DNA from 3 places in the Endozoicomonas sp. 4G genome. Region 3 is predicted to be linked to each of the others. Evidence: predicted binding sites of a transcription regulator. Region 3 holds the regulator's gene; each other region holds the start of a gene.
What was found. Region 3 encodes sigma-54, which starts transcription at its own class of promoters, with help from an activator protein. Its sites were predicted from a motif close to TGGCACNNNNNTTGCTNT; they were not measured.
Positions count from the first base shown of each region.

Region 1: the regulator sigma-54 is predicted to act here: its motif matches at 1,817-1,834, upstream of glnK (P-II family nitrogen regulator).
Region 2: the regulator sigma-54 is predicted to act here: its motif matches at 1,929-1,946, upstream of glnA (glutamate--ammonia ligase).

Region 1 covers NZ_CP082909.1:4,595,165-4,598,429, reverse strand. The annotation lists gene K7B67_RS18120 (hypothetical protein) at 1-664, opposite strand, end outside; gene K7B67_RS18115 (hypothetical protein) at 661-1,062, opposite strand; gene K7B67_RS18110 (accessory factor UbiK family protein) at 1,350-1,613, opposite strand; gene glnK (P-II family nitrogen regulator) at 1,956-2,294, shown strand; gene K7B67_RS18100 (ammonium transporter) at 2,416-3,265, shown strand, end outside.
Region 2 covers NZ_CP082909.1:4,263,658-4,266,922, forward strand. The annotation lists gene K7B67_RS16700 (dihydrofolate reductase) at 1-173, opposite strand, end outside; gene thiI (tRNA uracil 4-sulfurtransferase ThiI) at 185-1,645, opposite strand; gene glnA (glutamate--ammonia ligase) at 2,007-3,265, shown strand, end outside.
Region 3 covers NZ_CP082909.1:4,038,925-4,042,189, forward strand. The annotation lists gene lptB (LPS export ABC transporter ATP-binding protein) at 1-341, shown strand, start outside; gene K7B67_RS15750 (RNA polymerase factor sigma-54) at 521-1,975, shown strand; gene raiA (ribosome-associated translation inhibitor RaiA) at 2,170-2,481, shown strand; gene K7B67_RS15760 (PTS sugar transporter subunit IIA) at 2,496-2,948, shown strand.

The DNA of each region.
Region 1 (3,265 bases), 560 kb from region 3:
CGGGAGCGGTAGTGGCCTTAATCTGAGCCGCTTCGTGAGCACGCTGGGCAGATTCATTGAGGTTATCAAGAATTTTCAACGTGATGGCGGTAAACGCCAACCATTTGTAGGCGTCATTGTCGTCACGATAATGGCCGTAGCCGTAGTAAGAGTTACCGTAGTTTCTCACCACGACAACATTGTTTCTGATCACCCTTTTTCTTGGGGCTACCACGACCCGGTGCTTCTTGATGACGTTTGGGCCGTCCCAGCGGTCATCACGGCGGTCATTCCAGCCATCATCACGGCGATCTTGACGATCGTCTCTTCTGTCTTCCCTATTGTCTTGCCGATCGTCTCTTCTGTCTTCTCTATTGTCATGACGATCTTCACGATTGTCCTGACGGTCGTCACGGCGTTCTTCGCGATTGTCCCGACGGTCATCCCGTTGCTCTTCACGGTTATCCTGACGGTCGTCGCGACGCTCTTCACGATGGTCCTGACGGTTGTCACGGTTGTCCCGACGGTCATCGCGTTGTTCTTCGCGATTATCCTGGCGGTCGTCACGACGCTCTTCACGGACTTCTTCCCGGTCATTATCTAACAAGCCCGCATGGACCAGTGTCGAGACCGGTGAAAAAGTAGTGAGTGCCAATAAAAACGTAAACAGTCGTTTTTTCATCATGCCGATTTACCCAGGAGCAGAACACTGGCCTGAGCGCGTCCTGTGCCTTCGGTGTCGTAGTAGAATTTTACTTTTTCAATGGCCCTTGCTTTACCAGGCAGGTCAATAACACGGGAGCTACCGCCTTTTTTCACTTTGCTGCGAATGGCTACTTCACGGTTTTGACCGTTCTCGTAATGAACAATCACTTTGTCGAAATCCACGTCAGCGCCCTTGACCTTGAATTGCAGGCGCTTGAAAGCACCATCTCTCAGACCAACGCGGATGGTGTCGGCTTCTGCACGACGGCTGACTTTTTTCTCACCCAGCAGTTCCCAACCACCGGCAAAAGCGGTCTGTGTAAAAACAGACATCATCATGGTGATCAGCAGGGTAAAGATTGAAAGTGAGCGTTTCATAGTGATAGTTCTCCTGAGATGTTCACTATTTGTCCTTGGGGCCAGCCCATGTTGAAAAGACTTGGCCAGTGACACTGCACATAATTGAGACAAGTGTCTTAATTTGAAGCGCAATGCTATAGGCAAGCAAGGGGTATCTCTATAGGGAAAACTACGAGGGGTTTAACGATTGTTATTGTTTAACTTGTTGATTTTATTGAATTATTTATATTACGAAATTGTAATAAAAGGGTAAAGTCTGAGAGGATATGGGTTAGCCGTCCTAAAAATAAGAACGGCTAATGACGTCAGCAGCAGGCGTCAGACTGCTCATCTTTTTCCAAATCGGCCACTTTTTTTTCAAGGGCTTCCAGCCTTTCACGGGTATGCTTCAGTACTGCCACCTGGGCATCAAACTCATCACGAGTAACCAGTTCAAATTTGGCCAGGGCACCGCCCACCAGGGCCTTGATGTTGTGCTCAATATCTTCCCGGGTCTGGCTTTTCTTCCCACCCAGAACCTGACCTGCTTTGCCGGCAATATTACCGATAAGAGAGGCTTTATCGATCATCGATGATTCCTGCAATTCTTGTCATTAAAAACCAGCGGTGATCATACCACAGACAATTAATGATCCATTGCACAAAAAGGAGTGCACAATGTTTGTGCGACAACTGAAATAAGTGTGTCTTATTGGTGCGTGAGAGTTAATGAGTGAGCGAGATTCCAGTTCTTTCCTCCTATGAGTCTTATTAACAGGCGATTTTCAGAATTTGGCACAGTGCCTGCATAAACAGCCATCAAGCTCAGTTGGACATGGATCCGCTGAATATTCAAGGCTGGGAGCGCCGATCGCAATAACAATGTCCGGACATTCCCTGCAGGCCAACAGGCAACACTCAGGAGCGCTTTTATGAAGTTGGTATCAGCCATCATCAAGCCATTTAAACTGGACGACGTGCGAGAAGCTCTGTCCGAGATTGGTGTTCAGGGCATCACGGTCACTGAAGTCAAGGGATTTGGTCGTCAAAAGGGGCATACCGAACTCTACCGTGGTGCTGAGTATGTGGTTGACTTTCTACCCAAGGTCAAGCTGGAGATCGCCATTGGCGATGATCTTCTGGATCAGGTGATTGAAGCCATTTCCAAGGCGGCCAATACCGGAAAGATTGGTGACGGAAAGATCTTCGTCACCCCTCTGGAGCAGGCGATTCGGATCAGAACCAGCGAAACCGGCGAAGATGCCATCTGATGTGCTGAGCGACAAGAGATCCTGGTTAGGAAGTTGATGGTTCCCAGAGTGTGCGAATGACAATAAATAATACCAATAGCAAAAGACGACTTATCTGCTGAACTTTCTTTGGAGAAGCCCTGTGGAAAATCTGGCTCAAGTGTCGTATGCACTCGACACTTTTTACTTTCTGATGTCCGGTGCGCTGGTAATGTGGATGGCAGCCGGTTTTGCCATGCTCGAAGCGGGTCTGGTTCGTTCTAAAAACACGGTCGAGATTTTGACTAAAAATGTCGCCTTGTTTGCCATTGCCTGCACCATGTATCTGCTTTGTGGTTACGCCATTATGTATCCGGGCGCTAACGAAGGGGGTATCCTGCCTGTTCCTGGTTTTTTGATTGGTACTGAAAACCCGGTTGAGGCGGTGACTGCCGGTGGTGCTGATGCGCCCTATCATTCTGCACGCTCAGACTTTTTCTTTCAGGTCGTTTTTGTTGCAACAGCAATGTCCATCGTTTCCGGTGCGGTTGCGGAGCGCATGAAGCTTTGGTCTTTTCTGCTGTTTGCCGTTTTTATGACGGGCTTTATCTATCCGGTACAGGGTTTCTGGAAATGGGGCGGTGGTTTTCTGGACGCGGCTAACTTTCAGGACTTTGCCGGTTCCGGTGTCGTTCACCTGACCGGTGCTGCTGCCGCACTGGCCGGTGTTCTGCTGCTGGGTGCCCGCAAAGGTAAATACGGGAAAGACGGCGCTGTTAATGCAATCCCCGGAGCCAACCTGCCGCTCGCTACCTTGGGCACGTTTATCCTGTGGCTGGGCTGGTTTGGCTTCAACGGAGGTTCTCAGCTGAAACTGGCAGACGTTGAAAATGCCAACGCTGTCGCCCAGATCTTTGTTAACACCAATGCTGGCGCTGCAGGTGGTGTTATTGCTGCCCTGATTGTCGCTCGTATTCTGTTTGGCAAAGCCGATCTGACCATGGCCCTGAATG
Region 2 (3,265 bases), 220 kb from region 3:
CGACCCGGAAGCGGCTTGCGCAGTGAATCAAACGTCTTTCGTCCCATAATAATGGGTTTACCCATGGTGATAGCCTTGAAATAACGAAGATCTCCGGGCAGGTACCAGGGCATTTTATTATTGATGCCAATGGCATGATTTTGAGCAACGGCGGCAATCATGGCAATTTTCATAATGTTATAGGTCACTTTTTCTCTGGGTTATAAACACCGACATTCTCATGCCCTTCATCACGGAGGTGCATGGCGTGCAACTGACTCATCACGCCTTTTTCGCAATACAGCAGGTAGTGCTTCTTTTTATCCAGTTCAACAAACTTTGTCCTGAGCCGGTAGAAAGGAATCGTCATTACTTCACGGTCAGCAAGAGCGAAGGGTTTGATCTCTTCTTCTTCCGGGTGGCGGATATCAATAATAATGTCGTTTTCTTCCGTGGTCTCAAACACCTCCACCTCTTCACGGGTCAAGTCATCGGCAATGATGTCAGAGACGGAAACCTTACGACGATCGGCAACGGCTGCGTCCAGTATGGCGAAATCAAAGCGGGCTTCTTCGGCTGCAATTTTTTCCGGCCTGGCTCGGGTGGTTGGGTTTTTTGAGATGACCGCACAGTACTCGGGAATGTTTTTCACCAACTCTTCAGCACCGATCTTAACTGAAATATCAATGATGTCCTGCTTGTCCATGGCAATCAGCGGGCGCAGTACAAGATGATCGGTAGCCGCATCAATCACCGCCAGGTTCGTCAGTGTCTGGCTGGACACCTGGGCGACGGCTTCTCCGGTCACCACGGCTTCCACGTACATCTCTTTTGCCACCTGAGTGGCGGCTCTCAACATCATCCGTTTGAGAATCACTCCCATCTGGGAGTTATCTACCTTGGTCAGAATCTCTTCGACGACCCCCTCAAAGGGAACCGTAACAAAGTTGACATTGTGGGACGAGCCGAAGCGGTTCCAGAGATAGTAAGCCACCTCTTTAACCGCCAGCTCATGAGCATGACCACCCAGGTTGAAGAAACAAAAGTGAGTTCTGATACCCCGCTTCATGGTCAGGAAACTTGAAACCGTTGAGTCAAAACCGCCCGAGATAAGCGATAATACCGGCTCCATAGAACCCAGTGGATAACCCCCTAAACCATCACCCCGGTTGGTGACCAGAAAATAACGATCTCCCTTGATCTCAACTTTTACGACAACGTCCGGATTCTTGAGCTTAACGCCAGCCGCCTGTGTGCGGGTATTCAGGCCACCGCCAACGTATCGCTCAACATCGATAGACTGAAAATCATGTTTACCTGAACGCTGGCAGGTGACCCGAAAGGTTTTCCCGGCCAACAGTTCACGATTAACGTCCAGGGCATTATCGAGAATGTCATCCAGATCCGTCAGCGGATACTCAACCACCTGCTGCCAGTAGGCGATGCCGGGAATATGGCTCAACAGATCAGAAACCTGTGCGACTTGCTGAGGATCATCGTGACCGGTGGTCAGCTCGATAAAATCCCAGCTGCCAGTCACCTCAACGTTTTCATCGACCCGCTTGATAACGGTACGAATATTCTTGCGCAGCTGCTTGATAAAACGCTTTCTCACCGGAGGCGTTTTAATGGTAATTTCAGGAAACAGCTTGATGATGAACTTCATAAAAATGTATGCCGGTGCTCTCTGCCGTCAGAAAGAGAACCCGGTCCAGATGCCGGTTAGGAAAAAAGAAACTCCCCGATTATACAGAAGACTTCCAGACACCGGTAATACCGACCGCCAACCACTAAGCGCACCAAACCGAGACGCCAGACAAACTCTGGGCACTATTATTGTGCACCTGTTCAGTTTGATAGGATTCTTTTCAGTGCAATCCCCCACATTCGGCTTATACTCAGGCGTAGCTACGCTCTGGTACTCAGCAAAACCTACTGGTTTGCAATACTGGCATAGCAATTGCTGAGACAATCCTCAACAAGAGCCTGCTCAACAAGAGTCCTAAGTCCTTTTGGAGGAATAATAGATGTCCAAGACCCTGAATTTAATCAAGGATCACGATGTAAAATGGGTTGACCTTCGCTTTACCGATACCCGTGGTAAAGAGCAGCACGTTTCCCTGCCGGTCGGCGAAGTCGACTCTGAGTTCTTCGAACTGGGTAAAATGTTCGACGGTTCCTCCATTGCCGGCTGGAAGGGCATCAACGAATCCGACATGATCCTGATGCCTGATGACAGCAGCTCTGTCATCGACCCTTTCACTGACGAAACGACCCTGAACATCCGTTGCGACATCATCGAGCCTTCCACCATGCAGGGTTATGAACGTGACCCACGTTCCGTAGCCAAGCGCGCTGAAGAGTACCTGAAGTCTACCGGCATTGCCGACACCGCTTTCTTTGGCCCGGAACCTGAATTCTTCGTATTTGACGATGTTAAGTGGAACGTTGATATTTCCGGTGCTTCCTACCAAATCAACTCTGAAGAAGCGGCCTGGTCTTCCAACAAATCTTTCGAAGGTGGCAATATCGGCCACCGGCCAAAGGTTAAGGGCGGTTATTTCCCGGTGCCTCCGGTCGATTCCCTGCACGACATCCGTGCCGCCATGTGTACAGCAATGGAAGCCCAGGGTCTGGGCGTTGAAGTGCATCACCACGAAGTGGGTACTGCGGGTCAGTGTGAAATCGGTGTTAAATTCAACACCATGGTGGCCAAGGCCGACGAAGTTCAAATCCTGAAATACGCTGTACACAATGTTGCTCACGCTTACGGAAAAACGGCAACCTTTATGCCCAAGCCCCTGGTAGGCGATAACGGCAGCGGCATGCACGTTCACATGTCCCTGAGCAAAGACGGTGAAAACCTGTTTGCTGGCGACGGCTATGCCGGCCTGAGCGAAAACGCGCTGTATTACATTGGTGGTGTTATTAAGCACGCGAAAGCAATTAACGCTTTTGCCAACGCTTCCACCAATTCCTACAAACGTCTGATCCCCGGCTTTGAAGCACCGGTTATGCTGGCTTACTCCGCCCGTAACCGTTCTGCTTCTATCCGTATTCCTTACGTCAACAGCCCCAAAGCCCGCCGTGTAGAAGTTCGCTTCCCTGACCCAACGGCTAACCCATACCTGGCGTTTGCTGCGCTGCTGATGGCCGGCCTGGACGGAATTAAAAACAAAATCCTCCCTGGCGACGCGGCAGACAAGGATCTGTACGACCTGCCCGCCGAAGAAGCGGCTGAAATCCCGACGGTTGCAGAAAGCTTCGAAGAAGCCCTGGCGGCCCT
Region 3 (3,265 bases):
ATATCAGGGATAACCTGGGGATGAGCCTTTCCGGTGGTGAAAAGCGCAGGGTGGAAATTGCCCGGGCGCTCTGTACTGACCCCAAATTTATCTTGCTTGATGAACCCTTTGCCGGTGTTGATCCCATTTCTGTTGGCGACATCAAGGCTATTATCACGCACCTGAAAGTGCGCGGTATCGGAGTCCTGATTACCGATCATAACGTCCGGGAAACGCTGGATATCTGCGAAAAAGCTTACATTGTCAGTGAAGGAACTATTATTGCTGAAGGTGACAGTCAGACTGTTCTGTCTAACCAGAAGGTTCGTGACGTCTATCTTGGGCACCAGTTTAGCCTCTGACCAGCTTCCGGGTGCTGAATCCACTTTCCCGAAGCAGCAGATATGATTATAATCGCGATGACATGGAGAGTAGCCCAATCATAATAATGAGCAGGCACTGAGAAATAACTGCCGGGGGTTAATGGCACCAAACCAGCCCCCTCAGCGCAGACATAGAAGTAAAGGTATGCGATCGCCCTATGAAGCCATCCTTACAGCTAAAAATGGGCCAGCAGCTGACCATGACACCTCAGCTGCAACAAGCCATAAGGCTTCTACAACTTTCCACTCTGGATCTTCAGCAGGAAATCCAGGAGGTCCTGGAGTCCAACCCTATGTTGGAGTCTGAGGAGTCTGTTGAAGAACCCTCAGTATCCCGTGATGAAGGGGAGCAACCCGTTGACTTCAATGAAAAAGCAGAACAGACCCCGGAACCGGAAGAACCCGAGTGGGCTGACAGCATACCCAATGACCTGCCTGTTGACTCCGGATGGGACGATGTCTATTCCAGCCTGCCTGCCACAAGCAATGAAGAACTTGACCCTTTTGCCCGCTCCCGGATCTCTGAATCCCTTCAGGACTACCTGGAATGGCAGTTAAACCTGACCCCCATGACAGACAGAGACAGACTACTGGGTCTGGCTGTTATCGAAGCCACCAACAATGATGGATACCTGACTCACTCCCTGCAGGAGATTTATCTGTCACTACAACAACAGATAGACGATCTGGCGTTTGAAGAGCTTCAGGTCATGCAACGACGGACTCTTCACTTTGATCCGGTGGGCTGCACCAGCAGCAACCTGAAAGAATGCCTCGAAGTTCAACTCAACCAACTGCCACAAGAAACCCACTTCCTGAAAGAAGCCCACCTGCTGATCCAGAATCACCTACAGGCACTGGCCAGCCGTGACTACGCTCAGATCATGCGCCGTACCCGTCTTAAAGAGCATCAACTGAGGGAGGCTCTTAGTTTGGTTCAGAGTCTCAACCCAAGGCCGGGAGCCAAAATCGGCCAGACGGAAACAGAATACGTCACCCCCGACATTTCAGTTGTCAAAATCAAGGATCGCTGGGTGGTTGAACTGAACTCAGAGTCTCTGCCCAGGCTTCGTATCAATGACAGTTACGCGGCCATGGTTCAACGCGCTAATAACAGTCGGGACAATGTATTTATGAAAAACCAGTTGCAGGAAGCTCGCTGGTTTCTGAAAAACTTACAAAGTCGTAACGAAACCCTGCTAAAAGTCGCCAACAAAATCATTGAATTCCAGAAAGAGTTCCTGGAGCAGGGTGAACAGGCTATGAAGCCCCTGGTGCTGGCTGACATTGCTCAGGCGGTGGACATGCACGAGTCCACTATTTCCAGGGTCACTACCCAGAAATACCTGCACACTCCAAGAGGCGTATTTGAACTGAAATACTTTTTCTCCAGCCACGTCAGCACAGATTCTGGCGGAGAGTGCTCATCTACCGCTATCAGAGCCCTGATTAAAAAACTGCTATCCGATGAAAACCCGAAAAAACCACTGAGCGACAACAAAATTGCCGGTTTACTCGGGGACCAGGGAATCAAAGTGGCCAGGAGAACCATCGCCAAATATCGCGAATCAATGAATATTCCGCCATCGAATGAACGTAAGCAACTTATCTGAGCCTTCAGCGGTTGAGGTGGTAAGCCTTTAGCGGTGGAGGTAAACGATCCTTTATACCACAAATCGGCCCTTAGATTTTTTGTCTCAGAACAGCGCCAACTGTCATTGACAGTGATAGACTTTCAATCAGGGCTGCCCATACAATCCCGGGGGCAGTCCTATGTCGAGAATCGGGATCAGCAGGAGAGCGTTACATGCAAGTCAACATCAGTGGACATCATGTAGAGGTGACTGAGGCTCTGAAAGATTATGTCACCAAAAAACTCGACCGCCTTGGCGCACACTTTGATCAGATTACGAACGTTCAGGTCACCCTGAGTGTTGGGAAATTGAATCATAAAGTGGAAGCGACTCTGCACGTACGTGGAGCGGATATCAATGCAACCGCCGAGGCTGAGGACATGTACGCTGCCATTGATGACATGTCTGACAAACTGGATCGGCAACTGGTGAAACACAAAGAGAAGACGCTTGACCGGCTGCAGGGTGCCAGCGGCCGTCTGTAAGCATCGATCGTTGTATGATTATCGAAAACATTCTTACCCCCGGGCGCACCCTTTGCGATGTGCAGGGGGCCAGCAAAAAGAAAATCCTGGAAATCATTGCACAAATCATCAGTGAACATGTTCCCGCTATCAACGCCAAGGATCTGTTTAACAAGCTGATTAACAGGGAGCGGCTCGGGACCACCGGTTTGGGCAAGGGAATAGCCTTACCCCACTGCCGCTCCAGTGCCTGTCAGCAACCCACCGGACTTCTGATGAAACTGTCAGAACCTGTTAACTTTGACTCTGTGGATAAGCAGCCGGTCGACCTGGTGTTCGCGCTCATTGTTCCGGAAGAAAACGATCAGGAGCATCTGGATATATTGCAAGCCGTGGCTGAGCGTTTTCAATCGGAAGTGCTATTGAGCCAGATGCGAGCTGCAGAAACCCCGGAAGCACTTTACAACATCATTTGTCGCCCCGTTTAAAGTAGCTAAAAAACATTTTGTGTGCTCCTCTGGCAACAGAAAGAGCAGGCAAAATGTTTTCTACTCCGTAATATCCTGCCAGCTCTGCCGGTTCAGTGGGATAGACCGCCCCAAAAATCTGTCCCGAAAAATCTTGCTTTCGGGCTCTCAAAAACTACTCTTGAAACAATTTTCTCAACTCCCTACTCTTAAGTGAGTGTTGATGACAAGGTGACTTGAAAATGCCCCATGAACCATTTCCTGCCCCTCAACTGATCGGTCAATATCGACAGTTTGGTGAGTTAGGACCAGCATATAAAATTGTCGCTCCCGTCAGG